4 regions of the Rudaeicoccus suwonensis genome follow, and region 1 is predicted to be linked to each of the others. Evidence: predicted binding sites of a transcription regulator. Region 1 holds the regulator's gene; each other region holds the start of a gene.
What was found. The regulator LexA, encoded in region 1, represses DNA repair genes until DNA is damaged. The targets are predictions, from matches to a motif close to TCGAACANNTGTTCGA.
Positions count from the first base shown of each region.

Region 2: a site for LexA is predicted at 5,743-5,758, ahead of BKA23_RS07690 (HNH endonuclease signature motif containing protein). Genes of this name have one in related genera too.
Region 3: a site for LexA is predicted at 3,539-3,554, ahead of BKA23_RS05780 (alpha-ketoglutarate-dependent dioxygenase AlkB). Genes of this name have one in related genera too.
Region 4: a site for LexA is predicted at 5,512-5,527, ahead of BKA23_RS08135 (HNH endonuclease signature motif containing protein). Genes of this name have one in related genera too.

Region 1 covers NZ_VIVQ01000001.1:2,284,422-2,292,243, forward strand. Annotated here, with positions in the region: gene BKA23_RS10430 (vitamin B12-dependent ribonucleotide reductase) at 1-2,288, opposite strand, end outside; gene nrdR (transcriptional regulator NrdR) at 2,385-2,885, opposite strand; gene BKA23_RS10440 (hypothetical protein) at 3,450-3,857, opposite strand; gene lexA (transcriptional repressor LexA) at 4,168-4,887, shown strand; gene BKA23_RS10450 (NAD-dependent protein deacetylase) at 4,903-5,736, opposite strand; gene BKA23_RS10455 (LysR family transcriptional regulator) at 5,885-6,805, shown strand; gene BKA23_RS10460 (DNA internalization-related competence protein ComEC/Rec2) at 6,936-7,822, opposite strand, start outside.
Region 2 covers NZ_VIVQ01000001.1:1,685,165-1,692,986, reverse strand. Annotated here, with positions in the region: gene mshC (cysteine--1-D-myo-inosityl 2-amino-2-deoxy-alpha-D-glucopyranoside ligase) at 1-316, opposite strand, end outside; gene BKA23_RS07720 (SCO1664 family protein) at 342-1,148, opposite strand; gene BKA23_RS07715 (DUF3090 domain-containing protein) at 1,126-1,665, opposite strand; gene BKA23_RS07710 (MSMEG_4193 family putative phosphomutase) at 1,675-2,382, opposite strand; gene BKA23_RS07705 (LLM class F420-dependent oxidoreductase) at 2,399-3,487, opposite strand; gene BKA23_RS07700 (aldo/keto reductase) at 3,544-4,500, shown strand; gene BKA23_RS17625 (hypothetical protein) at 4,582-4,923, opposite strand; gene BKA23_RS07695 (DUF5703 family protein) at 5,035-5,220, shown strand; gene BKA23_RS07690 (HNH endonuclease signature motif containing protein) at 5,804-7,603, shown strand; gene BKA23_RS07685 (M20/M25/M40 family metallo-hydrolase) at 7,742-7,822, opposite strand, start outside.
Region 3 covers NZ_VIVQ01000001.1:1,259,135-1,266,956, reverse strand. Annotated here, with positions in the region: gene BKA23_RS05800 (Fur family transcriptional regulator) at 1-238, shown strand, start outside; gene BKA23_RS05795 (isoprenyl transferase) at 264-1,052, opposite strand; gene recO (DNA repair protein RecO) at 1,049-1,795, opposite strand; gene BKA23_RS05785 (phytoene desaturase family protein) at 1,862-3,406, shown strand; gene BKA23_RS05780 (alpha-ketoglutarate-dependent dioxygenase AlkB) at 3,564-4,205, shown strand; gene BKA23_RS05775 (GNAT family N-acetyltransferase) at 4,424-4,987, opposite strand; gene BKA23_RS05770 (serine hydrolase) at 5,047-6,000, shown strand; gene BKA23_RS05765 (cytochrome P450) at 6,019-7,296, opposite strand; gene BKA23_RS05760 (aminotransferase family protein) at 7,296-7,822, opposite strand, start outside.
Region 4 covers NZ_VIVQ01000001.1:1,778,013-1,785,834, forward strand. Annotated here, with positions in the region: gene BKA23_RS08110 (C1 family peptidase) at 1-938, opposite strand, end outside; gene BKA23_RS08115 (MFS transporter) at 981-2,312, opposite strand; gene BKA23_RS08120 (type 1 glutamine amidotransferase) at 2,437-3,177, opposite strand; gene BKA23_RS08125 (SCP2 sterol-binding domain-containing protein) at 3,208-4,134, opposite strand; gene BKA23_RS08130 (quinone oxidoreductase family protein) at 4,179-5,162, opposite strand; gene BKA23_RS08135 (HNH endonuclease signature motif containing protein) at 5,534-7,264, shown strand; gene BKA23_RS08140 (DUF3626 domain-containing protein) at 7,444-7,822, opposite strand, start outside.

The DNA of each region.
Region 1 (7,822 bases):
AAGATCTCGCCGAGCTGACCATCGTCATACGTGCCGGCGGTGAGATATCCCTCGGCGCCGCCGACGGCGAACGACGTGGTCTGCGAGGTGCGGCGCTTGGGCAGGCGACGACGCACCGGGCGGTACTCGACGACCTTTTCCACGACCTTCTCGGCAGCTTCTGCTTTGTCCTTGGCAGTGGACCCACCGTCGGACAACGGCTGACCCACCTTGCAGTTGTCGCGATAGACCGCGAGCGCCTTCAGGCCCAGCTTCCAGCCCTCGAGGTGCACCTCGGCGATCTCCTCGACCGTCGCCGACTCCGGCAGGTTGACCGTCTTGGAGATGGCACCCGACAGGAACGGCTGCGTCGCGGCCATCATCCGCACATGGCCCATGGGGGCAATCGCCCGCTGGCCCATCGCGCAGTCGAAGACCTCGTAGTGCTCGGGCTTCAAGCCGGGCGCATCGATGACGTGGCCCTTGTCGGCGATGTGCTCGACGATGGCCTCGATCTGCTCACCCTGGTAGCCGAGCTTCTTCAACGCCCGCGGGATCGTCTGGTTGACGATCTGCATCGAACCGCCACCGACAAGCTTCTTGAACTTCACCAGCGAGAAGTCGGGCTCGATGCCGGTGGTGTCGCAGTCCATCATGAAGCCGATGGTGCCGGTCGGTGCGAGCACCGACGCCTGCGCGTTACGGAAGCCGTTCTTGGCGCCGAGTTCGACGACGTCGGCCCACGCCTTGGTGGCGTAGCGGTGGATTTCGGAATCCATCGCGTCCAGCGTCCGGACCTGGTCGTTGGCAGCCTGGTGCTTGCGCATGACCCGCTGGTGCGGCTCGGCGTTGCGGGCGTAGCCGGCATACGGGCCGACGACCGCGGCAAGCTCGGCGGACCGCTTGTATGCCGCACCGGTCAGCAGCGAGGTGATCGCCGCAGCCAGCGAACGACCACCCTCGGAGTCGTAACCGTGGCCGGTCGCCATCAGCAGCGCGCCCAGGTTGGCGTAACCGATGCCCAGCTGACGGTAGTCGCGTGTGGTCACACCGATCGACTCGGTCGGGAAGTCGGCGAAGCAGATCGAGATGTCCATCGCCGTGATGACCAGCTCGACGACCTTCTGGAAGGCCGCGACGTCGAAGGTGTCGTCATCGCGCAGGAACTTCAACAGGTTCAGTGACGCCAGGTTGCAGGAGCTGTTGTCCAGCGACATGTACTCCGAGCACGGATTCGAGGCGGTGATGCGGCCGGTTTCGGGGTTGGTGTGCCAGGCGTTGATCGTGTCGTCGTACTGGATGCCGGGGTCGGCACACTCCCACGCGGCCTTGTTGATCTTGTCGAAGAGGCCACGGGCGTCGACGTGTTCGATGACCTCACCGGTGCCGCGGGCGCGCAGACCGAAGGAGGTGCCCTCCTCCACCGCGCGCATGAACTCGTCACTGACACGGACGGAGTTGTTGGCGTTCTGATACTGCACCGAGGTGATGTCTCGGCCGCCGAGATCCATGTCGAAACCGGCGTCGCGCAGCGCGCGAATCTTGTCTTCCTCACGCGCCTTGGTCTCGATGAACTCCTCGATGTCGGGGTGGTCGACGTCGAGGACAACCATCTTGGCCGCACGACGGGTGGCACCACCGGACTTGATGGTGCCCGCAGACGCGTCGGCACCACGCATGAACGACACCGGACCGCTGGCGGTGCCGCCGGAGGACAGCAGCTCCTTGGACGAGCGGATGCGTGACAGGTTGAGGCCGGCGCCGGAGCCGCCCTTGAAGATGAAGCCCTCTTCCTTGTACCAGTTGAGGATCGAGTCCATCGAGTCCTCGACGCTGAGGATGAAGCACGCCGACACCTGCTGCGGGGACTTGGTGCCCACGTTGAACCACACCGGCGAGTTAAAACTGAACACCTGGTGCAGCAGTGACCAGGTCAGCTCGTGCTCGAAGATCTCGGCATCGTCGTCGGAGGCGAAATAACCGTTGTCCTTGCCGGCCTTGACGTAGGTCAGCACGACGCGGTCGATCAGCTGCTTGAGGCTGGTCTCACGAGCGGGTGTGCCGAGCGCGCCACGGAAGTACTTCGTCGTGACGATGGTCGAGGCGTTCAATGACCACGTCTCGGGGAACTCCACACCGCGCTGTTCGAAGATGGTCTCGCCGGTCTTCCAGTTCTGCTGCACGACATCGCGCGACTCCCAGGTGACCTCGTCATACGGATGCACACCAGGGGTGGTGAAGATGCGTTCGACGTGCACGCCCGCACCTGCGCGGCGAGTCTTCGGACGGGTGTCGGCCGTGTCTGTCATGCGTGTCCTCCAAGAGATGTATGGCGATGTGGTGCGGATGACGAAGGTGGAACTGCAGGTATGTCGGGCGGTGCTGAGATCGGGTGCTGTCGTCTGTCAATCAGTGTCGCTGGGACCACCGACAGCGGTGGCGGGCTCGACACCGCTCGCTGCGCGTTCGGCGCGCAACAGCGTGATCGCGGCCTCGAAGTCCTCCAGGTTGTCGAATGCCTGGTAGACGCTGGCGAACCGCAGATAGGCGACCTCGTCCAGGCTGCGCAGCGGTGCAAGCACTGCCAGACCCACGTCGTGGGCGTCGATCTCGGCGGCGCCTAGCATGCGGATCGACTCCTCGACCTGCTGGGCGAGCAGGGCCAGGTCGTCCTCGCTGACCGGGCGCCCCTGGCAGGCTTTGCGGACGCCGACCAGCACCTTGCCGCGACTGAACGGCTCGCTGGCACCGGATCGCTTCACGACAGTGAGGCTGGCAGTTTCGAGCGTGGAAAAGCGTTTGCCGCACGTCGGGCACTGGCGGCGCCGCTTGATGCATGTGCCGTCGTCACTGGTGCGGCTGTCGACGACGCGGCTGTCGTCGTGGCGGCAGAACGGGCAGTGCATCGCGGCTCCCTCCGAGTCGATGACCTGTGACCTATGACGGTCGGGCTGTATGACGGCAACAGCACTCCCGCACCCATGCCCGACCGCCTCACCGGTGCGGGAGAAAGCGGGCATGACAGAACCACCGCACTCGGGCTCTGTGGATGCCGTTGTGGGTAACCGGTGGATATATTGGGGACTACATGTGGACGACTTACATCCATGTAACTACTAGATGTAGGGATATTAGGCCGAGTCCACACAAGTCGCAAGACCCCTGGCGCGCCGCTCACAAAAGCGCAGGTCATGGCGTCGGAAACGACTGCGTAACGGCGTGTCGCCACCCCCGTGCGGCTCCCGACAGTGTCCCGCTACGCGCACAGACCGTGCCCTCCATGCGCTACGCACAGTGAGCCCCGTGCGGAATGTCCGACCGCACGGGGGCCATAGGAGCCCCACCGTCGAACATCGACGCTGGCACGCCTCACCTCTCACCCGGCGTGTGACGCCGGGGCCGCAGTTGCCGCCCCGGCGTCACATGGTGCGTGGTAGGCCGACATGGCGCTCTCCCCCAACACGCGACATTCAGCGCGTGATGATCAGGCGCTCGCCCGCGCCCACTTGACTGGAGTTCAGTTGGTTGACGATCTGCATACGCGCCACCGCGTCGTCGATCGAGAGCTTCGGATACGCCTCGTGCGCGATCTGCGACAACGTCTGGCCCGGCTGCACCGTGACCGTCTGCTGCGGCGCCGGCACTCCGGGCGATGCCAACGAGGCCCAGGAGCCGCCGACGACCGTGCACACCACAGCAGCACCGACGACGCCGAGCAGCAGGCGAGCGCGCCGCGTGAGGCGGATCGGCCTGGCGGTCGTCGCCGGCCGAGCGACGGAACTGCGACCGGCTGCAGCAGGACCGGTCGGGACCGACTGCAGATGACGGCGTCGCGCCGGCTCGGTGGTCGGGCAAGCCCACTGGGTGACTGCGCTCATGTCTTCCTCCCATGAATCTGCGTGCGGTGACGCGACGTCTGCGGATGACACCCGACTCACCGTGAGCCGGTGCGTCGATGTGTCGGTCGAACACCCGTGCGATCGCACGTCTGTACGATTTATAGCACGCTTGTTCGGATTCGTGGAGACACGCGTCGTACAAATGTTTGGCACTTGTGTCCGAACCGCATACGCTTGTCTCACGTGAAGAACTCAACCAGCGACCACCGACAGCCCCTCGGTGCAACCTGGAAAATGTGCGACATTGCAGGCATTTCATCGATCAGGGGCGGGATGAGGAGACGCGTCGATGGCTGAAGTTCACCGGCTGCCCGATCGGTCAGGCGAACGCCTGACGACCCGACAGACGAAGGTGCTGCAGGTGATCCGCAATTCGGTCGATCGACGTGGCTACCCGCCGAGTTTGCGTGAGATCGGCGACGCAGTCGGGCTCACCAGCCCCAGTTCGGTGGCACATCAATTGACCATGCTGGAACGCAAGGGGTACCTGCGACGCGATCCCAATCGCCCACGCGCCATCGAGGTCATCGATCCCGAGGCGACCAAGGACACCCGCGGTTACCGCGGCGGGTCGAGCGTCACGACGGTCGACGAATCCAGCTTCGACGAGACCGACCTCGGCAACCAGCAGCCGGCAGCGGCATACATCCCGGTGGTCGGTCGTATCGCCGCGGGCGGGCCCATCCTTGCCGACGAAGTCGTCGAGGACGTCTTCCCGCTGCCCAAGCAGATCGTCGGCGAAGGCGACCTGTTCCTGCTCAAGGTTGTCGGCAACTCCATGATCGACGCTGCGATCTGCGACGGCGACTGGGTCGTCGTGCGGCAGCAGCCGACGGCCACCAACGGAGACATCGTCGCGGCGATGATCGATGGCGAGGCCACGGTCAAGACCTTCCGCCGGACCGACGGAAAGGTGTGGCTCATCCCGCACAACGACGCGTTCGAGCCCATCGACGGCGACGAGGCGACTGTCCTGGGCAAGGTGACAGCCGTCCTGCGCAGTATCTGAGAAGGACCTGACGGGTCAGGACGTCTGAAGTTCCTCCACCAGACGGGTCAGGCTGGCGCCCAACGGCGCATCGATGTGCACCGACAACTCATCCTCGCGCGCCCGCGTCCAGCCATGCGTGATCAGGAGCACCGGGAGACCGGATCGGGCCGCCCGTCGCACGAACCGGTAGCCCGACATGACCGCAAGAGATGATCCGAGCACCAGCAATCCGCTCGCGGCGTCAACCGCGTCGAAACACGATTGAACAACGTCCTTGGGTACCGACTCGCCGAACATCACGACATCCGGTTTCAACAGGTCAGATCCACACACCAGACAGTGACCCACTCGGAACCCCGCGATCGCCGTCTCCGCCAACGCGACGTCGCCATCCGGGCGTAGGGGCCCGTCGAAGGACCGATCGAAATCCGGGTTGGCCTCGGTGAGCCATTGGTCGACGATGGCGCGGGCGTAACGCTCCCCGCAGTTCATGCACACCACCTGCGCCAGGCTGCCGTGCAGTTCGACCACGTCGTGCGCACCGGCTCGTTGGTGCAGCCCGTCGACGTTCTGGGTGATGATCGACCCGACGTATGCCGCGGACTGTAGCGCCGCCACGGCCCGATGGCCCGCATTGGGCGTGGCTGCGGCAAAGCGGGGCCACCCGACATACGAACGCGCCCAGTAGCGTTGCCGCGCAACGGGACTCGCCAAAAGCTCCTGCGCGGTCATCGGCTGGATCCGGCGCTCACCATCGGCGCCGCGGTAGTCGGGGATGCCTGATTCGGTGGACAGGCCGGCGCCGGTGAGCGCGACGAGCCCGCCGGCAGCAACCAACTCGCGCAGGCGTTGCCAGTCGTTCGTCACATCGCCAACCTCTCACACCGGGATCTGTGGTTCGGGGTGGTGGGCCAGGAAGGACCACTGGCTGCGGCACACCTGCTGACGTCGGACCGTCGATCACCCGAGCATCGACATCTCCCGATTCCGATAACAACGGGTTATTCTCGATTGCATGATCGATGCAGCGGGGCTTCGGGTGATCAAAGCCATCAGCGATGAGGGCAGTTTCACCGCCGCAGCGGCCTCCCTGGGATACTCCCAGCCGGCGATCTCGCAGATGGTGCGGCGATTGGAGGAACGCACCGGCACTGTGCTGGTCGAGCGCCTCGGGCGAAACGTCCGGTTGACCGAAGCGGGACTGGTGCTCGCTCGTCACGCGGTCGCTGTGCTGGCGGCACTTCAGGCAGCAGAGTCCGAGGTCGCCGCCATCGCAGGTTTGCGTGCGGGGCGTGTTCGCCTGATGGCTTTCCCATCATCGTCGTCCACGCTGGTTCCCAGAGCGCTCGCCTTGGTCAAGCAACGATTCCCTGACGTTCAGGTCAGCTTCACCGAGGCCGAACCGCCGGAGTCGTTGGCAGCGCTGCGGTCGGGTGAGTGCGATGTGGCCGTCGCCTTCGCCTACGAAGGCACGGACCTGGCGCGTGGCGAAGAGGATCTGGACGCGTTCGTCACCCGCAAACTGCTGGACGACGAGGTGCGCCTGGCCGTGCCGACGGATCATCCGCTGGCCGCCACCGAGCGGGTCAATCTTGCCGCGCTGGCCACCGAGCCGTGGATTGCTGGATGCCCCCGCTGTCGCGGACACCTGTTGTCGCTGGCGTCCCGCGCCGGTTTCACGCCCGACGTCGCGTTCGAGACCGAGGATTACGTTGCGGTGATGGGTTTGGTCGCCGAGGGGCTGGGCGTGGCACTCATCCCGGATCTCATCCGCCGGTCCGCCAGCCACCCCGGGATTGTCACCCTGCCGATCGAGCCGGCGTCCCGACGCGCCGTGTATGCCGTGACCACTCCTGATCTGCAACGGGTGCCCGCCGTCGCGGCGACGCTGGACGCGCTGTGCGAGGCGGCGCAGGTCAAGAGCCTGTGTCACTGACGCCGCAGAAAGCGCTGACGCGGGACCGTGCTGACGACGATCGCGGCCGCCCTACAGAAACAAGCACATCGGCCAGCTGAGCTGACCCGCCGGATCAGATCCGGGGGCTGTGCGGGTTGTTGCTGTCGGTTCACGGTCGCGCGATCAGGGCGTGGCCGTCGCGCGAGACCACCGCGATGTCGCCGCCACGATCGGTCCGGACGACCGCGGTGCCGCTGTCGCGCAAGAGATCCAGTGTCTTGGCGGTGGGGTGCCCGTAGTCGTTGTCGGCGCCGACACTGATCACTCCTATGGTCGCCTGCAACTCGTGTTCGAAGTCGGGATCCTGGTTGGCGGAACCGTGATGCGGCACCTTCAGCACGTCGACGTGAGTGCCATCGGGTGCCTTGCGAAGCTCGCGCAACGCTGCGGCGGCGGCCTCCTTCTCGATGTCGCCGGTCAGCACGATCCGTAGGCCGCGGGAGTGCACGTCGAGCACGATGCTGGCGTTGTTTTGTTCTGATCCGGCGTGCAGCACGCGGCTTGGCCAGACCACCGTGGCCTGCAGACCGGTGAACGTCAGTGTGTCGCCTGTCTTCAACGGCTGCGGGGTGAGCCGATGCGCGGCAGATACCTGATGCACCAGCGGCTCGTCGCTGGGCTCATCCCCGCCGGATTGCTGTCCGCCCGGCTCCACGGGGGTCACATACACCGCGCGAACCGTGCGTCCGGCGAAGACGCCGTCGATGCCGCCCACGTGGTCGGCGTGGAAGTGGGTGAGCACCAGCGCGTCGACGACCTGTATGCCGAGCCGGTCGAGGCAGGCAGCCATCGGACCTGGCTCAGGCCCCGCGTCGACGACCACTGCATGACCCGACGACGTCGCAAGTGCACCGCCGTCGCCCTGACCCACGTCGCAGGCGACATACACCCATCCAGGCGGCGGCCAGCCGAGGCTGGGCATCGGAGTCCACACGGCTGCGATGACGAGCGCGAGTCCCCCTGCCAGCCAAGGTCGTCGCAGAGCAGCACGGGCAA
Region 2 (7,822 bases), 600 kb from region 1:
TGGTCGCCAGTTCGCGCCAATCGACACCGTCGCGGGCGGCACGCTCGAGCAATGGGTCGTCTATGTCGGTGACGTTCTGCACGTAGCGCACCGGATGCCCCCCGTCGCGCAGCACGCGGTTGGCCAGGTCGAACGTGACATAGGTGGCGGCGTGGCCGAGGTGGGTTGCGTCATACGGCGTGATTCCGCAGACGTACATCGTCGCCGTGCCGTCGACCTGGAGGATCCGAGCAGCACCGTCGCGTTCGGAGTGCAGGGCGAGCGCCGGGCCCTCACCGACCAGGACTGGCAACTGCGGGGCGGGCCATGGAGCGATCGTCACGCGTTGCAGGGTATCTGGGTCACCACAACGGCCACGGCAGCGGATGCCGGTGATCCGGCGGTTCGGGGAATCGAGCCTGACGCAGCAGTATGGCGATTCGCGCCTCCAGCGCTTCGAGCTCTGCGCGGGTGACCAGCTCTCGCAGCTGCTGCCCGAGGGTTCCGGCAACGGCATCCTGCAGCTCCGACAGGCGCTGGATTTCGTCGGTGCGGAGCCGGGATCCGGCGAATCCCCACAGGACGGTGCGGAGTTTGTCCTCCTCGTGCAGGGTGAGGCCGTGGTCGACGGCATACAGCCGGTCGGCCTCGGGGATCAGGGCGCTGCCTTTGCGATCGGCGTTGTTGAGGACGATGTCGAGCAGCGCGATGTCGCGCAGTTGTCTGTCCGAGGCATGCGACACGACCAGTGGCGCGTCATCCTCGTCGCTGAGCCCGACGACCGGCAGATAGCCGCTCGGGACGCCACGAGGCGGGTCGACGCGCAACAGGTCCGGATCCTCGCGCTCGTCCAGAGCGCCGACCCATTGCTGGACCGAGCCTTCGCCGAACGGCCCGTCGCGCAGAACCGTCGGAGGGATGCAGCTCCAGCCGCCAGCCACCGACACCAGGTATGCCGCGCGCTCTCGTGCGGCGAGCGTCCCGTCGGGGAAGTCCCACAGTGGACGCTCTCCGCGAATTGGCTTGTAAACAGCTGGGATTCGTGAACCGGACACCTCCGCCCACACACGGAGCACGGTGTTGGATGCGTCGGTCAGCCGGCCTTCGACCTCGAGTTCGCCATCCTGCAGCAGCTGCAGGATGTGCTCAGCGCTTGTATCCGTTGGCACGCGGGCAGATGTGTCCGGTCGGATCGAGCGGGCCGCCGCAGAACGGGCAGGGTGGGCGCCCATCGGCAACGGATGCCAGGCCGCGCCGGGCGAACTCGCGCGCTTGGGCGGGACCGAGCACGACCCGCACCATGCTGGCGTCAGGGTCGGTCACCTCGAGCATGTCCTCGCCGTCCTCGGTCGGCTCGAGTTCGACCTGCCGGTCGTGACACTCGATGATCAGAACCTCCTGCTCGGGCTCCCAGGCCAAACTGAGGGTGTTGACCCGGAACTCGTCCTCGATGGGGGTCGTCAGCGGGTCGTTGTCCTGCGGAGCTGCCGGGATGTCGTCGGCCACGGAGAGTTCGTCGAGCAGGTCGTTGACGCGTTCGGCGAGGACTGCGACCTGCTCCTTCTCCAGAGACACCGAGATGACGTGGCGGCCCTGCACCGCTTGGAGAAAGAAGGTGCGACCACCAGGGGGCCCCACCGTGCCGGCGATGAACCGGTCCGGCCGGGTGAACTCGAAGATCGGCATGGACCGACCCTAATCCTCCGGCGCCGCGTCGGTCTCGCCGCCAGGGGTGGCGTCACCGTCGTGTGGTTTGGCTGGGATCAGGTCGTCGACGCGCCCGCAGTTGTCGTTGACGCGTATGACGAAGGGCCGTCGCTGGGTGAACCGGATGACGCTGAGGGATGCCGGTCCGACGACGACCCGCTGGAACTCGTCCAGGTGGGCTCCCATCGCGTCGGCGACGAGTGCCTTGATGACGTCTCCGTGCGAGACAGCGATCCAGAGCGCGTGGGGGCCGGAGTCACGCTCGACCTGCGCGTCGACCTCGCGGACGGCCGCGACGGCACGGGCTTGCATGTCACGCAATGACTCGGCTGGGTAGTCGGTCGAGTCGGGGAAGGTCGCAGCGGAAGGGTGGTCCTGGACGGTGCGCCACAGCGGGTCCTTGGCCAGCTCGCTGATCTTCCGACCGGTCCAGGCACCGTAGTGACACTCCCCCAACCGGTCGTCGCGCTCGATTCGCACGTCGTGGCCGTCGACGAGCCGCTGAGCCGTTTCCTGACAGCGCTGCAGCGGGCTGGCGACGAGCCGCACGATCGACAGCTGCGCCAGCCTGGCCCGCAGGCGGTCGACCTGTTCGCGGCCGGTGTCGTCGAGGCTGACGCCGGGTGTCCATCCAGCGAGCACACCGCCGGAATTTGCCGAGGTCCGGCCGTGCCGGACGAGAAGGACTGTGGCCATTGCAGATTCGCGCTGGTCAGCGCAATCCTTCCTGTTGCATGAGTTCGGCCAGTGCGTGCACCGATGCGATCCGGTCGTCGAGGCTGTCGCCATACGGCGTGATGTTGAGAGTCGTCACTCCGGCATCGGCGTAGGCATGTAGTCGTGGTGCGATGCGCTCACGGGGTCCGACCAGGGCAGTCTGCCCGATGAAACCAAGGGGCACGGCTGCCGCGGCATCCCGTGGTCGGCCGTCGAGGTACAACCGCTGGATCGCAGCGGCAGCATCGGCATACCCCATCCGGCCGGCGAGGGCGTTGTAGAAATTGCTGCGCCGCGAGCCCATGCCGCCGACATACAGGGCGGCGTTGTCACGCAGGCGATCGGCGGCGATGTCGAGATCATCGGCGATGCTGAGGTTGGCGGACGCGGCGACGTCGAAGCCGTCGAGATCGCCGGGGCCGTCGGTGTCGTGGCTGTTGACGTCGTGGCTGTTGGCATGGCGACCGGCGCGCAGGTGTTCGAGCTGTTCGTGCAGGTGCTCCGGGCTGACGAAGATGCCGAGCCAACCGTCGGCGATCTCTCCGGTCAGTTCGAGGTTGCGTGGACCGATCGAGGCGAGATAGATCGGCACGGTCTTCTGCTCGGGACGCAGCAGGAGGCGCAGCGCCTTGCCCTGGCCACCGGCCAACGGAAGCTGGAAGTGATCGCCGTCGTAGTCGACGCTTTTGCGAGCGAGTGCACGGCGCACGATGTCGACGTACTCACGGGTGCGGCCGAGCGGGTCGTCGAAGCGGACGCCGTGCCAGCCCTCGCTGACCTGCGGACCCGAGACGCCGAGGCCCACGCAGAACCGTCCGCCGGTGATGCGGTCGAGGGTGGCGGCAGTCATCGCCGTCATCGCCGGGGTGCGCGCGGGGATCTGCATCACGGCGGTCCCCCAGTGGAGGCGACTGGTGTGCGCGCTGAGATGCGCCACCAGAGTTGGGGCGTCCGAGCCGTAGACCTCCGACAGCCACGCGATGTCATAGCCGGCGGTGTCAGCGGCTTGAGCGAGAGCGAGCATCGTCACGAGGTCGTCGGTGCCTCGGGTGCCCCAGTAGCCGAGGTTGATGCCCAGTCTCACGACGGCGACGCTACTCCCACGCTGTCCAGTGGCCGCCCGCCGACTACCGTGGGTGGGTGCGTATTCGGACTCTCGGCAAATCGGGGCTGCGGGTCAGCAGTCTGACTCTCGGCACGATGGGCTGGGCGGACAGCGTCGACCCGGTCGAGGCGGCGGTCTTGCTTCGGGACTTCAGGGATTCCGGCGGCATCTCGATCGATACCGCGTACGGGTATGCCGATGGTGGATCCGAAGAGTTGCTCGGCGAGCTGCTGGCCGACGGCGCGCGATCCGAGATCACTCTCATCAGCAAGGCCGGCATCTCGCGGACGACCGGGCATCGGGTGGTCGACACCTCCCGAGGCACGTTGCTGGACCAGTTGGATGTATCTCTGCGCCGGTTGCGGACCGACCACCTCGACCTCTGGTTGGTGCACACGTGGAGCCCGGACGTGCCGCTCGCCGAGACGATGTCGGCGTGCGAATACGCGGTCACGTCGGGACGCGCTCGGTATGTCGGGGTCAGCAACTACGCGGGATGGCAGCTCGTGGCCGCTGCGGCGTATCTCTCGCAGGCGCGTATCCCGCTGGTGGCCAACGAGATCGAGCACAGTCTCGTTGAACGCACGGCTGAGGCGGAGGCCATTCCTGCCGCGGCGCACGTTGGCGCGGGAGTGCTCGCCTGGGCGCCCATGGCCGGTGGCGTGCTCACCGGAAAATACCGGCGGGGTGTGCCGGCAGACTCACGAGCAGCCGCCGGGCGTCATACCCAATGGGCCAAGAAGCGGCTCGGCGGACACAGTGACGCGATCGTCGACGCGGTCGTCATGGCCGCAGATGGGTTGTCGAGCACTCCGGCCGAGGTGGCACTGGCGTGGGCGCGCGAACGGCGGGGTGTGGACTCGCTGATCGTCGGGGCGCGCAATGCCGCGCAGCTGAGAACGGTGTTGCGCAGCGAGACGCTCGAGCTTCCCCCGCAGATCGGGCAGGCGCTCGACGACGTGTCGGACCCGGCCCGGTGGAGTCAGGGCTGAGCAGGACCGGCTGAGCGCCATCGGCTGACCGGTCTGCCGCGTGCGGTGAGGGGCCGGTTGATCTGCCGGCGGAACGCCGTGTCAGTTGCGGTCTTCGAACTCCACGTCGTCTGCCTCGTCGTCGGGCAAGCCGATGTAGTGGTTGTCTTCGTCCTCGTCGTCGAGGTCGTCGTCATCCTCGTCGTCATCTTCATCGTCATCGTCGAACTCATCGTCGTCATCGCCGCTGTACACCTCGAGCGGGGTGACCTCGCCATAGGTGTCCATCAGGGCGTCGTCGTAGCTCTCAAAAGCGTCCGCAAGGTCGCGGTAGGCGGCAACGACGGTCGGGTCGTTCTCGTCACGCCGGGCGGCTGCAGCCTCAAGGTGACGTTCGAAGGCACTCACAAGCGAGGACAAAGCGGCGCGCGGGTCTGCGGTCATGATCAGACGGTAGCGGTCGGAGCCGCGTGTTGGCAGCGCGACCCTGGATTCCAGCTGTGTCGCTGCGGATTCGATGCGGTTGCGTGAGCGCGATGTGGATAATCGACGGTGATGACCGAATACGAATTTCGGGTGCTGACCTTTCCCCGTGACACCAGCCGCGCAGATGTGCGCCAAGCGCTCACCGACCACGCCGAATACGGCCACTGGGAGCTGGCACGGACGCGGGTCTACATGGGCGGGGCGCGGCGAGTGTGGTTGCGGCGGCGCATCATCCGGGTCGCCCGCACGGCCTGAGCGGACTTTCACCCGGGTATCCCCTGCGCGATGGGTGACCTCGTCGGGTGAACGCGATGTCGACGACAAAGTGTTCGGTAGTTCCCCGGGCGATGGGTGACCTCGTGGATAGACGACGGAAGTCATCTCGGTGGGTTCGCGCAGCATGCCGATCTCACGCGCGTCCGTCCTTCGGAGTTGGCGTGTCTCAGGCCGACATCACGTGGGCCTTCTCCTGCCCCTACGTTCGCCGCGCTCGCCGTTCTTGTCGCCCTCTCGCGGTGGGCCTTCCCCTGCCCCTACGTTCGCCGCCGCGACCCTCCTGGATCCGTCACATTCCTCCTGTCTTCCATTGCGGCGATATTGGCTACGAGATCTGCACCCTCGTCGGCCCGCGGCCCTGGTCCACTCACTGTGGACGGACGGAAATCTGAATTCTGGTGCTCTGTGGATGAAGACCGACAGATGCGGAGCTTGTGGATAACGATCACGAATTGCGTTGTGTTTTAACAGATTTCACGCGGTTAGACACTTGTCACGGGTTCCGACATATGTTCTAATAGTCATAGGTCGAATCAACCAACCACAGCGCGAGGAGGCGGTCATGGAACACGTTCCGACAACACCTGACACTCCGCTGACTGTCGCCTGCGATCAGGTCACACCCGCAGCACCCGGCCACGCCGCCGAACTGCTGAATGCCACGGACGAGTTCGTGCAGGTGCTCCAGGCGTGGCCGGCTGCCACCTATCAACTCGCTGAGCGCGATCTGGCGCATCTGGCATCAGCGGCTTTGACCATCAGCCACCGCGCCGAGGCGATCGCCGCACTCGCCGCAGCAGACGCGGTCGATCGCGGCGTTGTCGCACAGTCCACCGCAGCATCGACCACGCAATGGGTGCGTGATCTGACCCCGGGCACCACTCACCACCAAGCACGCGCGATCGCCGATATCGCCACCGCCGCACGGGATGCGCGCAACCACGCCATCATCGGGGCAGTCCGAGACGGGCAGGTCACAGTAGGCACTGCCGCAGTCGCTCTGCGCGAAGCAGAAAAAGTCGCGCCACTGTTCCCGACCGTTGAACGCAGCGAGATCCACTCATGGTTTCTCGCACTCGAAGACTTCAGTCCTCGCTCTTTACGCACCCTGACCAGGCGCCTGATCGCCGCCTTCGGTGACGATCAACTCGCGGACGACGAGGACCACCACCAGCAGGTGGAATCCCTCACCTGGCGCGAATTACCCACTGGAATGGTGCGTCTGATCGCCGACCTGTCCCCCGCTCACGCCGCGATCGTCAAAGAAGCACTCAACGCCACCAGCGCTCCGCGACCTAAGACGCGTCGTGAAGAAGTGAAAAACGTGCCAGACACGAGCGGCACGTATGACGCCGACGTGACTCGCTACCCCGGTTCAGCAGCAAACGCCCGCGACGGTAAGCCTGCCGAGAACGGGGACGGCGAAGGCACCGACATGACTCGCGACGAGGCTGACACAAAGGACCCCGCAGAAGGCACGACAGAAAGAGACACCGGCGACTGTCGTACGTCGACCGGAGAAGCAGCAACCGAACTAGGCGCTGCAAAGCCCGGCGCTGCAAAGTCCGGTGCTACAAAATCCGGCGCTGCAAAATCGGATGCTGTAACAACGGGTGCTGTACCAACGCAACCAGACAGTGCGAGCTGTGCCAGCCCGCCCACGACCGTCGACGACAGCACCGTTGACGACAGCACCGTTGACGACAGCACCGTTGACGACAGCACCGTTGACGACAGCACCGTCGGTGCCAGCGCTCGGCGAGATACGCGCTCACCCGGAAAGCGTCGACTCGATGCACTGCTCGAGCTGATCACGCATGCCACACGTGATCTGGATACCTCAATGTCGCCGATGTCCGGCACCGCGAAGGTCGCCGTTCTGCTTCCACTGGAAGGCCTCACAGAGGGTCGCGGCCACGCAATCACGAGCAGTGGGGACGTCATCGATCCGGCATCCGCACGCCGACTGGCATGCGACGCAGACCTCATCTCCGTCGTACTCGGTGCAACAAGCGAACCACTCGACGTCGGACGACAAAAACGACTCGTCACCGCAGGTTTACGCACAGCCGTGATCGTCCGAGACCGGCACTGCACCTTCCCCGGATGCGACCGACCACCCGCATGGTGCGAAGTCCACCACATCATCCCCTGGTGGGCCGGCGGCGGCACCAGCCTGACCAACTCAGCCCTCGTCTGCGCCCGACACCACACCATCATTCACCGCGACGGCTACACCGCCACCACAACAGCCGGACACGTGACATGGGACCTCACACCAGGCCGCATGGGCGAACGCCAGCGGCAGACGGATGTCGTGGCAGGGCGTCGCAGCGGCTTCGAGTCCACGAACGTCGCCTGACCGCGCAGGTCGAGCAAGTTGGCTGATCGGGTTGGCTGATCGGCAGACCGCACGGAGGCTCGTCGGTCACGTGCGCGCGGAACGGAAGTTCACTAGGTCGCGAGGAACCTGCCCAGCACGCGTGCTCCGAATCGCAATTCAGCAGGTCGCGAGGAACCTGCCCAGCACGCGTGCTCCGAAGTGCAGTGAGGACAACGGAACTCGCTCATCGATGCCGTG
Region 3 (7,822 bases), 1.0 Mb from region 1:
CACCGACGGTGAGGTCGACGTTCTGCGCAATCCCGAGGGCGAGTCGATCTACCGCCGGTGCAGCACCGGTCACCATCACCACCTGGTCTGCCGGCAGTGCGGTCGCGCCGTCGAGGTCGAGGGTCCCGCCGTCGAGCGCTGGGCCGCCAAGGTGAGCGAGGAGCACGGTTTCACCAACGTCGAGCACACCGTCGAGATCTTCGGCATGTGTGCCGAATGCTCGGCTCAGAACGCCTGAGCCGAGCAGACCGCTGCGGCAACGGTCAACTGCCGGATGCGTCGACCGCCCCGCCGAACCGCCGGTCGCGGTCGACGAAGATCCTGATCGCCTCCCACAGGTGCGTCCGATCGAAGTCGGGCCACAGCGTGTCGAGGAAGACCATCTCGGCATACGCCGACTGCCACAGCATGAAGTTGCTGGTGCGTTGCTCCCCCGATGACCGCACGAACAGGTCGACATCCGGCATGTCCGGCCAGGTGAGATTGCGCGCGATGGTGCGCTCGTCGATGGCGGATGCCTTGAGCTTGCCGGCCTGCACCTGCTCGGCGATGCGACGGGTGGCCTGCGCGATCTCAGCGCGACCGCCGTAGTTGACGCACATCTGCAACGTCATGACGGTGTTGCCGGCGGTGATCTCCTCGGCGCGCTGCAACTCCTTCAGCACCGAGCGCCACAGCCGCGGTCGCTGACCGGACCAACGGCAGCGCACACCCCACGAGTGCAACAGGTCCACCCGGCGCCGGATCACGTCACGGTTGAAGCCCATCAGGAATCTCACCTCGTCGGGCGACCGTCGCCAGTTCTCGGTGGAGAACATGTATGCCGACAGATTCGGCACGCCGACCTCGATCGCGCCGGCGATCACATCGATCAGCTGCGCCTCACCGGCTTCGTGCCCACGAGTGCGGGGCAGGCCGCGCTGGTTCGCCCAGCGGCCGTTGCCGTCCATCACCATCGCGATGTGCTGCGGCACCAGACCGTTCGGTATGACGGGAGGTGTCGCGCCGCCCGCGTGTGGGAAAGGCGCGACGACGCCGCTGAGGCTGCTCATGACACTGCCCCGGTGCTGGTGCGATCCACGAGTCGCAACGATCTCACGCCACGTTCGAGGTGCCATTGCAGGTAGGCCGCCACGAGGCCGCTGCTTTCGCGGCGCGTCTGCTGGTCGGAACCATCTGCGGCGTCCCAGTCACCGGTCAGCAGCGCGGCCAGGAGCGCAAAGGTGCGCGGATCAGGGGCGGAGCTGCCTGGTGTGCGACAGCTGAAACAGACTGCTCCGCCGCTGGCCAGGTTGAATGCCCGGTGCGGCCCAGTGGCCCCGCATCCCGCGCAGTCGACGAAACTGGGCGCCCAGCCGGCGATCGACAGAGCGCGCAGCAGATACGAGTCGAGCACCAGATCGGTCGCGTGCTCGCGGTGCGCCAGCGACGCCAGCGCACCGGCCAGCAGGTTGAACTGCTGCAGGACGGGCTCGTGTTCCTCGCTGAGACGGTCGGCGGTCTCGAGGGCGGCGGTTGCCGCCGTGAACGACGGGTAGTCGCGGGCAATCTGATCGCCATACGGCGCGAGCATCTCGGCCTGGGTGACCGTGTCGAGCGAACGACCCTCGTAACACTGCAGATCCACGATCATGCCCGGCTCGAGCCGGGCGCCGAAGCGGGACTTGGTGCGCCGGACGCCCTTGGCGACGGCACGGACTTTGCCCCGATTGCGGGTCAGGAGCGTCACGATGCGGTCGGTCTCACCCAGCTTGTGGGTGCGCAGCACGATGCCGACGTCTCGATAGGTGGCCATATCGGCTCCATTGTCGCCGATCGGGCCACGGACCGACTGCAGGCGCGCCTCGTAGGCTGCGTGCCCATGCAGACCAAGTCGTATGACGTCGTCATCGTCGGTGGTGGTCACAACGGACTGACCGCAGCCGCTTACCTCGCTCGAGCCGGCAAGTCGGTGCTGCTGCTGGAGCGCCAAGACCACCTCGGCGGCGCATCGGTGTCGGCCGAGGCGTTCCCGGGAATGGGTGCCCGGCTGTCCCGCTATTCCTATCTGGTGAGCCTGCTGCCTCAGCAGATCATCGACGACCTCGGATTGCGGATCACGTTGGCCCGCAGGCGGTTTGCGTCATACACCCCGGTACCGGGTGGTGACCTCGGCCTGCTGGTCGACAACGGCGACGCTGCGGCGACCCGCGCGTCGTTCGAAGCGATCGGCGCCGGCGGTGACGTGGACGGCTGGCACGGGTTCTATGCCCGCACCGCGCACCTGGCGCACGCGTTGTGGCCGACGGTGACCGAACCTCTGGCACGTATGTCGGAGGTCTCGCGTCGCATCGGCGACGACACGATCGTCCGCGACTTCCTGCAACGGCCCCTGGGTGAGGTCATCGAACGCAGCGTCGCCCACGATCTGGTGCGTGGGGTGATCCTGACCGACGGCCTGATCTCGACGTTTGCCTCTGCGCATGACGCCGACCTGCAGCAGAACGTGTGCTTCCTCTATCACGTGATCGGCGGCGGCACCGGCGCGTGGGACGTCCCCGTGGGCGGGATGGGCGAGGTCTCCGGTGCCCTGCTGGCGGCCGCGACCGCGGCCGGTGCCGACCTTCGCACCGACGCGCAGGTCACGGCAGTCGCCGACGACAAGATCACCTGGGTGAGCGGTGACGACTTGCACACCGTGCACGCCAAGCGAGTGCTCTGGGCCGCGGCGCCGGCGGTGCTCGACTCACTGATGGCCACCTCCCCCGGCGCTGCAGAAGGCGCTCAGGTCAAGGTGAATCTGCTGCTGTCGCGACTGCCTCGACTGCGGGACGCCGCACTGGCACCTGAGGCCGCTTTCGGTGGGACGTTCCACATCAACGAGACCTACACGCAGCTCGAGAGTGCTTATCGGTCAGCGATTTCCGGTCAGGTGCCGACACCGGTGCCGGCCGAGATCTACTGCCACTCGATCACCGATCCGAGCATCCTGTCGCCTGCGCTGCGCGAGTCGGGTGCGCAGACGCTGACGGTCTTCTCGCTGCAGACCCCGGATCGGCTGCTGGACGGATCGGATGCAGAACGCGCGAAACTGCAGCAGGCAGTGCTGGATTCACTGTCGAGCGTGCTCGCCGAACCCATCGAGGACGTCGTGATGCGCGGCCCCTCGGGCGCGCTGTGCATCGAGACCAAGACGACGCGCGACCTGCAGGACACCCTGGCGATGCCTGGCGGCAACATCTTCCACGGACCACTGTCCTGGCCGTTCGCCGACGACGAGGAGCCGTTGACCACACCGGCGCAGCGCTGGGGGGTCGCCACTCCCTACGGCAGCATCCTGCTGGCAGGCGCAGGCAGTCGCCGCGGTGGCGGCGTCAGCGGCCTGGGCGGCTATCACGCGGCTCGGGCGGTGCTCGAGGACGCGTGACGCGGTCGACGGCCGCGTCAGGGACACAGCACGCGGCCGGACAAGTCGTCGAGGGCACATGACGCCGCCGGGACGCAGCCAGGCTTCGCGCTGACGGCGGGCGGCCGACGTGCCAGACACCCTGGACGTTATTCGAACATATGTCTAGAATCGCCATATGGCATTCGCGTTGCAGGGTTCGCTGCTGGACCAGGTCGATGAAGTCGGGCTGCGTCCGCTCAAGGGGGCGGTGAGACGAACCGTCCTTACTCGCGGGGCGTGGATCGACCTGCGGCCCGGCTGGGTCACCGGCGCCGACGAGTTGTTCACGCGACTGTCACTGGGCGGAAGCGCCGGTGTCGAGTGGGAGTCCGAGCGGCGGATGATGTACGACCGCGAGGTGGCGACGCCACGCCTCCTGCGTTTCTATTCAGCATCGGAAACACTGCCGGATCCTGTTGTTCTACAAGCACGTTCGGAGCTTTCGGCGCACTACCGGCGCGAGTTGGGCGAATCGTTCGCGACGACCGGCATGTGCCTTTACCGAGACGGGTCTGATTCCGTCGCCTGGCATGGCGACCGCGAAGGCCGGTCCCGCACCCAGGACACGATGGTGGCGATCGTGTCGGTCGGCGCGCCGCGCGTACTTGCCTTGCGTCCGGCCGGTGGCGGCGAGTCGCTGCGCTACACCCTCGGCCATGGCGACCTGCTCGTGATGGGCGGTTCGTGTCAGCGGACCTGGGAGCACTGCATCCCCAAGACAAGTCAGCCGGTCGGTCCGCGGATCAGCATCCAGTTCCGGCCGCACGGCGTTCGCTGACGACCGCTGCAGATCAGTCCGACATTCCACGCCCGCCCTGCGCCACCCCACCCACCGATATTCGGCGCCACGACCGTAATTGCCGCCCTCACGTCGAAAATCGCGCCATCCCTAGCGTCGATATTCGACGGCACGGCCGCAATAACCGCCTTGGCGTCAAATATTGCGGAGGTCGCGTGACCTCGGCGTTCCCGCGACTTCGACAGTGGCGCCGCTCGTCAGACGTCGTCGCGCGTGCGGCCGAAGACCACCAGGTCGACGCGTCCGCCGTGCACGATCCCGGCCGAGCGCAACACGCCTTCTTGGGTGAAGCCGGCAGCGACGGCGCTGCGTTGCGAGCCGAAATTTCCTGTGGCCGAACGGATTTCGACTCTCTCGATGCCCGCCATCTCCATCGCCCAGTCGGACAACAATCGCGATGCGCGACCGGCCAGACCCTGCCCACGCGCGGCAGGCATCACCCAGAATCCGATCTCCGTGGTCAGCGCCCGCCAGTTGGTCTTCTTCAGATCGATGACGCCACAGAAGGCTCCGTCATACTCGATGGCCCGCACGATGCCTCGGCCACTCGTGCGTTGTAACGGCACATCGTCTCTGATCCACTCTGCCGCCAGATCACGCGGATAGGGGGTCGGCAGCGGCAACCAGCGCAGCGTCTCCGCATCGGCACAACCCTCGGCGACTGCCTCGGCATCCGCTTCATCCAATGCGCGCAGTCGCAGACTGCCAGTACCCATGATGACGTCGTCGACGAACACCGGACCGGTGGAAGATGCGATCACAGCCTGAGCATACGTTTCGCATGCATCGCTGATACCGCGGCTTTCTAGGTTCCTCATTCATGATCGAACCCAGCCGGCGCAACCTGCTCATCGGAGGTGCGGGCGTCACGCTCGCAGCCGGATTCACTGCCATCGGAGTTCGCGCGGAAGCGCGCCAATCGACCGCGGGGGGCGCCGGGCGCGTGGCATCGACCGCGATCACCACCGACATACCTGCCACGACCATCACGAGCCCGACGGTGGCGGCAACCACGGCCGCCGCCACGACGACCGCATGGGGCACCCGGCTCACCACCGCGATCACGAACTACCAGAAGTCACGTGGTGGCACGATCGCGTGCGCGGTGTACGACAGGACGACGGGTGGCTACTACGGCTACCGCGACACCTGGGTCAACGACACCCTCAGCACGGTCAAGATGGTGATCATGGCGACCGTGCTGCGGCGCTGTCAGGAGTTGCGGATCAACCTGTCGACAACACAGATGCAACTGGCCACCGCCATGATCACCCAGAGCGACAACGACGCCGCCAACGCGCTGATCACCTGGGCAGGCGTCGCGAACGTGCAGCGGGTGGCTGGGTACTACGGCATGACCAGCACGCACGTGCAAGGCGGCATCGTCGCCGGTAGCTCCAACTGGTGGGGTTATTCGACAACCACGAGCAAAGATCTGCTGTCGCTGATCAACGGTCTGGTCTGGGGCACCACCGTGCTCACCGCGGCGCATCGCACCTATGTGCTCACCTTGATGTCGCAGGTGATCGCCATCGAACGCTGGGGCGTCTGCGCGCCACCGCTGCCGACGAGCAACACGTGGGCGACCAAGAACGGCTGGGGCCCACTGGGTAGCGCTTATGTGCTGAATTCAGCGGGTCACATCACTGGTAACGGCCGCAACTACACCGCGGTGATCCTGACCCAGGCGCCGGCCGGGTTCTACTACGGCCAGACCACGATCAACGGCGTCTCGCAGTTGATCTACGACGCCCTTGCGACGCCGATGCCTTGACGAGAGCACAACAGCTCTTCAGCGGCATGTCACCTGCAGGGACCGCGGCCCGCGCAACAAAGTCGACGCTCGGTATCGCGGCGCCGCCACCGGACGCAGGCGAGGCAGGCGTTCGGCGAGGATGCCGAAGGCCGTCGTGAGTTCGAGTCGGGCCAGTGGCTGACCAAGGCAGTAGTGGATGCCGCTGGAGAACGACAGGTGGCTGGCCGCGTTGGCGCGGGTGATGTCGAACGTGTCAGGCGCGTCGAAGACAGCCGGATCGCGATTGGCGCCACCCAGCATCAACTGCACGAACTGCCCGGCGCGGATCGGCTGCCCGGCGATCTCGGTGTCGTCAAAGGAGATTCGCGCTGTGCGTTGGACGGACGAGTCGAAGCGCAACACCTCCTCAGTCGCGCCCGCCGCGAGGGTCGGGTCGGCGACCAGCCGCTCCCATTGATCGCGGTGCCGGTCGAAAGCCAGCATGCCGTTGCCCAGCGCGTTCACCGTCGTCTCGAATCCGGCGATCAACAGCAACTGACACATCGGCGCCATCTCCGCCGGCTCGATCTGCTCCCCCTCGACCGCCACCAGTCTGCTGATGACATCGTCACCGGGTTCGTTACGTCGCAATTCGAACAACTGCGTGAACATCGCGTTCAGCGCCCGGTCCGCCTGTTGCAAGGCAGCCGCGTGGCGCAGGCCGCGGATTCCCGACAGCGCGCCGCCGATCACCGCGCCATACTTCTCGAACTCGCGTCGATGGTCACCCGGTATGCCGAGCAACGTCGTGATCACCGCAATCGGCAACGGTGCGGCGATCTGCTCCACGAAATCGAACTCTCCCAATCGCTCTGCCGTGTCGACGATTTCATGGATCCGCGCCTGCACCATCGGCTCGAACGCACCGATCGCCTTGGGGCCGAATGCCGGAGTTGCGATCCGACGCAACCGCGTGTGGTCGGGCGGGTTGATCGACAGGATCGTCGCTTCGGCGTCCTCGGTCTTGGCCGGGTCATAGGCCGGCAGCTCCGGTCGTGGGCCGAATCGCCTGCTGCGCAACACCTGGTCGCAAACGGCGTGCTCAACGGTCGCGAAGCTGCCGAACCTGTTGCGGCAGAACGTTCCTTGCTCACGCATCTGCTCGTAGATCGGATAGGGGTCGGCCCGCCCGGGCCTTCCGGCAAGCTTCGCCGGAAGGTTGCCGCGCATGTTGGCGGCATAGAAGCGACCCACCCGATCGGCATACAGGGCGGTGGCGAATCGGGCAGCCTGCTTGACCTGACCCGCGCCGTCAGCCAGCCGAGATCCTGCCATCAGCCCAGCGCCGCCTCGATCGCCGAGGCGAGTTCATCGACCTGCGCATCGGTCATCGTGAAGGCGGGTGAAATCTGTATGCCGCCGGCCCCGACGGCGCGTGTCGCGATGCCGTGGCCGCGCAGGGCCGTCGCCAGGCCCGCGGCGGCGCTCGCGTCGTTCAGCTGAACGGCGGCGAGCGCGCCTGTGCCGCAACGGACTTCGGACACGGACTCGTGAACATCGAGGGGTGAGAGCCGGGCTGCCAGCGAGTCCTGCAGACGCAACGCCTCGTCGATCAGACCTTCGCGCTCGATGAGGTCGAGATTCGCCAGAGCCACTGCGGCGGCAGCCGCATGGCCGGAGTAGGTGTACCCATGCCGCAGCCAGCGACCGGCGTCTGGCTCGAAGAACGGTGCCGCAACTTTGGGAGCGACCAGGACAGCACCCATCGGCAGGTAGCCGGACGTGAGGCCCTTCGCGGTGGTGACGAAGTCGGGCTCGAGGCCGAATCGGGTTGATGCGAACCACGATCCACCTATCCGAC
Region 4 (7,822 bases), 510 kb from region 1:
GGCTCGCCATCGACGATCGCCTCGGCCGCGAGCTTGCGCAACTCGTCGGCCTGGACATTCAGGTATCGCACGGGGTCGCCGCCGACGATGTTGCCCAGTTGGTCGACGGTGAAGGTGCGACCGCGTGGGCTGCTCGGACGTGGGTCATCGACCAGGCAGACGTAGTCGTCCACGTCGATGGTGAGATAGCGCTCGGCGAACTCCAGCGGCGACATCATGCCGGCCCGGTGGAACTCACCGGAGTCGTCGGTCCACTGCCACTCGAAGCGCTCCGGCGGTGTCCCCAGATGGATGGCGAGGATCCGGTATGCCGCAGCCATCGTCCGCGAGCGCACCTGTTCGACGTCTTCGGGCGAGCCGGCCGAGCGCACGTCACGAGCGGCTTCGCGCAGCAAGCTGCGAAGGTGTGAGTTCATCGGGGCGGTCTCGGATGACGAATGGCTTTCCGGCATCACGGTTTTGGGCACCAACCCGTGTTTCTTGACGAGCGCGGCAAACATGTTCCACTGCCCGCCGTCACCCATGACGTCCTGCATCACGAAGCCGAGCGTCCGGTCGTCGGTGGGTCGGTCCGACAACTGCGCCATCGACTCGAGGAAGTAGTTGCAGCGCTCCAGCTTGTCCCAGAACAGCAGGTGGTTCTGCGAGAACTCGAACTCCTTGAGCCCCAGACGCTTCATGGCACCGGGGCGCAGCAGGTTGAGGCCCGCGAACATCCAGCAGCGGCCGCTCTTCTTCTGGTTGGTGACGCTCCACGAGTCGAGTCGGTGCGACATCGAGGTGTCGATGCTGGTGAGGATCTCGCGGTCGAGCGCAACGTCGGCCACGGCCGTCTGTGTCACTGCGTTCTGCACGATCCGGTTGACCGGTCGTGAGTCGAAGTCCTTCTTGAGTAATTCGACGTCCTGCTCGGTGAGAGAGTGGGTCATGTTCGCCATGAACTCACACTCTCACGCAGGGCGTGCCACTTGGCAACGGTGTCATTTGTTGGTTGCCGAATCCACACGCTCGTGCGCGCGCTCGAAGTCGTCGATCGCACCGGCGGCGCCGCCGAACTCGTCTCCGAATTCACCCGCGACGAGTTGATCCTCGTCCGCTCCGGCCACCGAGTGGCCGTCCTCGTCCATGCCTTTGTCGGCGTTCTGCAGGGTGCGGTGGGCGGTCGACAACAGCGCAGCGGCGACGAGTGCGCTTCCGGCCGCGATGGCGAAGGGGACGTGGAGGTTGAAGTGCTCGACCAGCTTGCCCGCCGCGTACGGGGCCAGACCCCCACCGATGAAGCGGACGAAGCCATATGCCGCTGATGCGACGGGGCGTTCAACCGGCGAGATCACCATGACGGCCTGCGTCGTCAGAGTGTTGTTGATCCCGATCATGATTCCGGCTGCAATGACAGCGCAGATCAACACGGTGCGATTGGTCGGCCAGATCGCGATGATCGCAAGGTCGACTGCAAAGGCCGCGAGGGCGACATACAGCGTGGGAGCAGTGCCGAAACGTCGCTGCAGCCGAGGTGCTCCGAACACAGCGAACAACGCGACGAAGATTCCCCAGCCGAAGAAGACCAGGCCGAGCTTGATCGCAGACAGTTTCATCGGGAACGGCGCGTAACCGAGCATGGTGAAGAACGCCCAGTTGTAGAACAGTGCTGCCAGGCCCATTGTGAGCAGGCCGCGGTGCCGCAGCGCGCGAATCGGCGCGGTCAGGGACGTGGGATGTTCGGGCTTCGGGGTGGCCGGCAGAAAGAAGACCGTCGCGATCAACGCGATGAGCATCAGCACCGAGACGCCATAGAACGGGCCGCGCCAGGAGATCGATCCGAGGATGCCGCCGAGCAGCGGCCCGACGGCGATGCCGACACCCAGAGCGGTCTCGTACAGGATGATCGCGCCCGCAAATCCGCCCGTGGCCGACGAGACGATGACCGCCAGCGAGGTCGCGATGAACAACGCGTTGCCCAGACCCCAGCCGGCGCGGAATCCGACGATGCCGCCGATCGATCCGGCGGAGCCTGCGAGTGCTGCAAACACCACGATGAGCACGAGACCGCCGATGAGCGTCTTCTTGGCGCCGATGCGGCTCGAGACCGCATTGGTGCCGAGCATCGCAACGGCCGTGACGACCAGATAGCTGGTGAACAGCAGCGTCACCTGACTCGGCGAGGCATGCAGCTGGGAGGCGATGGCAGGCAGGATCGGGTCGACCAAGCCGATGCCCATGAACGACACGACGCACGCGAATGCGACGGCATACACGGCTTTGGGCTGATTCCACATGGATGACTGTTTGTCATCGACGGCAGCGTGACTCACGCGAAAACCTTTCGAACGACGGGGACGTGAACCTGGGAGCGGCGCACGGCAGCACTTTATATCTATATTCTATGTAAATGCAACCGCGTCATCCCGACATCGTTCGGTATGCCGGAGCTCCCCTTCAGCCGACTGGTCCGCCGGGTGAGAGCAGATCTATCCACCGGTCGGCGAGGGCCTCCCACTCGTGACGGAGCCGATCCTCCGCCGCGCGCACCTCGTCGAGCACGTCGGTTGCGGTGCGACCCGCGCGTGCCAGACCGTCCGTGTCAGCGGCCGCCCACGGCTCGATGTCGACCGCGAGAACCTCCGGGTGAAATTGCGTTCCCCACACCCGATCCCCCAGCCGGAATGCCTGGTTGGGACACCGACTTGTCTCGCACAGCGACACCGCGTCCTGCGGCAGACTGCTGATCTCCTCCTGATGCCATTCGACGGCCATGGCGTCCTCGCTCATGGCCGACAACAGCAGGTCTGCCCGCCCCGCGGAGGTGAGGCGCAGGGAGTGCAGGCCGAGCTCAGGTGCGCCGACCATCCGGGTCACTGCACCACCGCACGCCACTGCCAGCAACTCTGCACCGAGGCACAGGCCCAAGGTCGGAAGGTCGCGAGAAACAGCTTGCTGCAACAGGTTTCGTACATCCGGCAGCCACGGTGCGGCATCGTCCTCGCACGGACCGACCGCGCCACCGAGCACGACCAGGCCGAGCATCCCGTCAAGGTCACTCGGCACGGGGTCGCCGGCATACGCATGGACTGTTGTGGTGGGAATCCCGCGGTGGCGCATCCGGGCGCCGACCAGGCCGGGACCGGCGGCGGCTTCGTGCTGGATGAAGACAACGACGGGTTCGGTGTCAGGCTGCATGGCACCGAGGTTAGTGAGGCTGTCAGTGGCTCACTTGCGCGGCTTCGGGGTCTCCATCGCGCGTCCGAGCGTGATCGCCGCCGCCTTGTCGCCGCTGACCTTGATGCGGCCCTGCAGTCCGGCTTTGACGGCATTGAGGTTGCCGGTCGCCAGCTTGAGGAAGTCCGCAGAGGTCATCGAGATCGTTGTGTTTCGATCGGCAGTTTCGCCGGTCTCGACCGTCGCCACGCCGTTGACCATGCGCACGACATACCGCTCGACGGTGGGGCCACCGGTCAGCTTGAAGACGGCGGTCGTCGTCAGGCGCGCGGCCTTGCGCTTGTTGACGTGATCGGGCAGTCGGTGGAAGACCTCGGCGAGCACGATCGGCCCTACCGGCCCGGCCATCACGCGAGCCAGCGTCTGGTCGCTGACTGCCTTCACCGACGCGCCGACATCGGCCGGATCCATCGCGCCCGGGTCGATGCTGTGGTCCGAATCGTCAGCTCCTGCAAGGGTGCCCGACAGAGCGAGGGCGAGTTCTGCGTCGCCTTCGATCTCCAGCTGACCTTCGATCGCGAGCAGTCCTGCATTGGCGTGCCCGGCGAGCAGCCGCAGGAAGTCACTCGGTGAGCTGCGGATGATGACATCCCACTCGGTGGCATCAGAGCCGTCTTCCACGGTCGTGCCGCGCCAGCGCACTGTGCGGTCCAGCACCAAGTCGGCGCCGTCGCTGAGTTCGAATCCGACGACGCCGAGGATGCCGGCGAGCTTGTCGACGGGAACGTATGCCGGGATCGTCGTGAGCATCTTGTCTATGATCAGCACGGCCCGATCAGCCTGAGCCGCAAGCAGATTCAGCTGCGCCAGTGGGAGTCCCCGCACCTCGTCCGCGAGGTCGGAAGGGTCGAACTCGGCGATCCGTTGGGCGGCGCGCGCCGGGTCGATGTCGGTCAGGTCCGCGATGGTGCTCGGCATACTCGTCCCTCGATTTCGGGGTGGCGTGTGGGGCCGCTCGGTTCTCAGTGCTGGGGCATGGTGAGGATCAGTTTGCCGGTGGTCCGGCGGCCTTCAAGCGCTTGGTACGCATCGGCGGCCTGTTCCAGCGGATACCGTCCGCCGATGTCGAGGTGCAGAGATCCGTCGGCGAGCTGTCCGAGGATGTCCCCCGCGCGCCAGAGCAACTCCTCGCGGTCCTGCAGGTAGGCGCCCAGACTCGGCCGTGTCACGAACAGCGAACCGCGCTTGTTCAGCTCCTGCAGGTCGAACGGCGGCACCTGACCGCTCGCGCCGCCGAAGAGCACCATCATTCCCCGAGGACGGAGGCTGGCCAGTGATGCGTCGAAAGTGGCCTTGCCGACTCCGTCATACGCGACGTCGACGCCGCGACCCGCAACGCGGCGGATCTCCTGCGCAAGGTCACCGTCGAAGGTCGCGTAGTTGATCAGGTGTCGAGCACCCAACGCCCTTGCGATCTCGAGCTTTTCGTCAGATCCCGCGGTCGCGACGACGCCGGCTCCCTTCCCGGTGATCAACTGAACGAGCAGCTGGCCGACTCCCCCTGCGGCAGCGTGCACCAGAGCGATCTGGCCCGCTTGCACCGGCCAGGTCGACTCGACGAGGTAGTGCGCGGTCATGCCCTGCAGCATCGCGGCCGCCGCGGTTTCGAGCGACAGACCGTCCGGCACCGGCACGACAGCAGCGGCCGGAACATTCACCAGTTCGGCGGCGCTGCCTGCCGCCTGACCCCACGCGACCCGATCGCCTTCTGCGAACTCGGTCACATCGGCACCGACGGCCGTGACGACACCGGCACCCTCTTCACCGAGCACGAACGGTGTTGGGATGGGGTAGATCCCCTGACGCTTGTAGACGTCGATGAAGTTGACCCCTGCTGCGGCGACGCGGACCTGCACCTCGCGGGAATCTGGCAGCGGCACGTCGCGGTCCTGGACCTGCAGGACCTCTCGGTCGCCGGGAGTGGTGACAACAAGAGCACGAGTCATGCCCTCGACCCTATTGCGGTCGAATGAGCGACGTGCGGTACCCGCCCCTCAGCGACGCGCTTTCCACATTGGAGTGACAATGTCGCCGGCCGACCATGGACACGGTCGACAACGCCATGGATCGAGCTGCAACAGGACGTCGGGCAGCGCAGGTCAGGTGATGGTGACGTGCGAAGCTCGCGATGGGTGTGCTGCCGGATCGCGCCCGTGGCCTCGGCCATTCCCAGGAATTCGACGTGACACATGAGTGTGCTGCCGAATCGTGCCCATGGCCGTGGCCGTGGCCTCGGCTGCGGAACCGCTTCGGTGCCAAACCTCAACCTTCGTGCGGTTCGTCTTGCATCTCGACTCGAACGTATGTACGATGAGGTATGTCGATCGCACCACTGCTGGCCGAGTCGGTGGTGGAGTCTGCCTCCAGTTCGGAGTTGCTGGAAGCGGCGGGTGTGTTGATGGTGCGGGCGTTCGAGGTGATCTGCGGTGATGCTCCCGGGTTGTCCCGGGACGAGCTCTTGGCGCAGGTCGAGGCCGTGCAGCGGGTGGCGAATTCGGTGGATGGTGCCCGGGTGGTGCGGTTGGCGCAGGTCGCTTCGATTGAAGAAGTGATCGACCTGACCGGTGAGACCGAGGGTCCGCCGGTGACGTCGTGGGTGCGGCACCAGTTGGGATGGACCAACGAATGGGTCTCCTCCGAGATCGGGGCCCTGCTGGCCTGGGGTCCCCGGCAAGCCGATACCCGCCTGGACCAAGCCCTGGACGCGGTCACGTTGACACCGAGACTGTTGCGGGAGGTGGGGGCTGGCCGGTTAGCGGTGGAGAAGATGCACAAGGTCACCGCCGCCTTGGGCTGCGCGTCCGCTGAGACCGCGGCCGCGGTGGAGTCCGCGCTCCTGGATCAAGGGATTGGTGGGTTGACCACCACGCAGATTGCCAGGCGGGTCCCGAGGATCCTGGCCGACCTTGACCCGACCGCGGCAGAAGCATCCGGTGCCAAGGCCCGGGAGCGGGAGGTCGGGGTGTCCTGTCGCGCCTCCCAGGTTCCGGGGTTGAGTGAGATCAAGGTCGTGCTGGACTCAGCCCAAGCAGCGCGGATCATGTCCGCGGTGGAGCAACTGGCCCGGCAACTTCATCAGGATGCGGTGGAGGTGATCAGTTTGCCGCAATGCCGTGTCGATGCGTTGGTGGATTTGGTGTTGCAGAACGTCCACATCGACACCCACCTCACTTTCGGTATCCCCGTCATGACCGGGGTCGATGTTGATGCGGGATGTCAGGCAGGCTCGGCCGACCTCGACACCTGCTCGGATACTGCTCGGGCACGGGTCGCGGCGTTGTGTGACCGGTTGTTCCCCGACCCGCACACCATGGGCTGGACCCAGGTCGTCCGTACCGAGAACGACCCACCACCACCCGACGACCAGGACGGGTGGACTCGTGCGGTCCCACCGGAACCACCCGACGACGTCTTCGACGATGACCCCGACCATGAAATCGACTGGGACACCGCCCTGGCACACCTGGTCGACTCGCTACCCGACCCACCCGGCGAAGGCGTGTTCACCGCCGAGGCGCACCGCGGCGACTACCCGGACGGTGAAGCCTCGACCGTGCACGACAGCCCCGGCCAGTCGTCCGCGACCAGCCAGTCGGTCGAGTCGTCCGCGGTGCAGGGCCGGTCGGTCGCGGGGTTGGGTCCGGTGATCGTGCCTGGTGTCGGAACGATCCTGCCCTCCCACGTCCACGCGTTGACCAGCACGCTCGGGGTGTCCCTGGCACGCACACTCCTGGACGCGACCACCGGTGTCCTGGTCCAAGCAACCTCCACCAAGTACCGCCCCACCGCCGGCATCGCCCGATTCGTCAAAGACCGCGACCAGCACTGCCGATTCCCCGGCTGCACCCAACCCGCCACCTACTGCGACGCCGACCACGTCACCCCCTGGCCGGCAGGCGCTACGACCCCGGCGAACCTGCAATCCCTGTGCCGGCATCATCACCGGGTCAAGCACCAAACCCGGTGGCAGGTCACCATGACCACCGACGGCGTCTGCACCTGGACCAGCCCCAGCGGCCGTCGCTACCTCACCCAACCCGCCGACTGAACCGACAGGAACCCGGCACCGAGATCCGTGGTGTCAAGCACAGCCACCGGCGACGGAGTCTCCGCGCTTCACCAACTGACGTCACGGCCCGGTGGTGGGCAGACACCGATGCGGCTCGCGCGCACGAGTTCAAGACCGGCGATTGGCGCCAATTCTGCCGCTGGCAGGTCGAGTGCGAATCAGTTGTTGCCAGCAGGTGGCGTTTGACGCCATTCAGCGACACCGAAGCGAGCTGTGCAGTTCCACACCTGCTTCACCTGCTGGGGATCATGCCTGCCCGCCCGAGCAAGATCACCGATCATCCGAGGCACCAACCGCCCGTCCACGGCTGCCGCTTCCGCGAGCCGAACGACCTCCGCTCCGCGATAGTGCGAATGTGCCCCGATCTGCCGAACGTCGGCGACGAAACCCTCATGCCACTCGACCGCGCACGGCGCGTCTGCGACAGCTCGTTCGACGCGCGTCCCGCGGAAGCTCGGATCCAGGACGATCGCCTCGACGTCGGTGCGCAGATCGATGTGCCCGTGAACATGCGCCTCGACGTAGTCATCCAGCAGA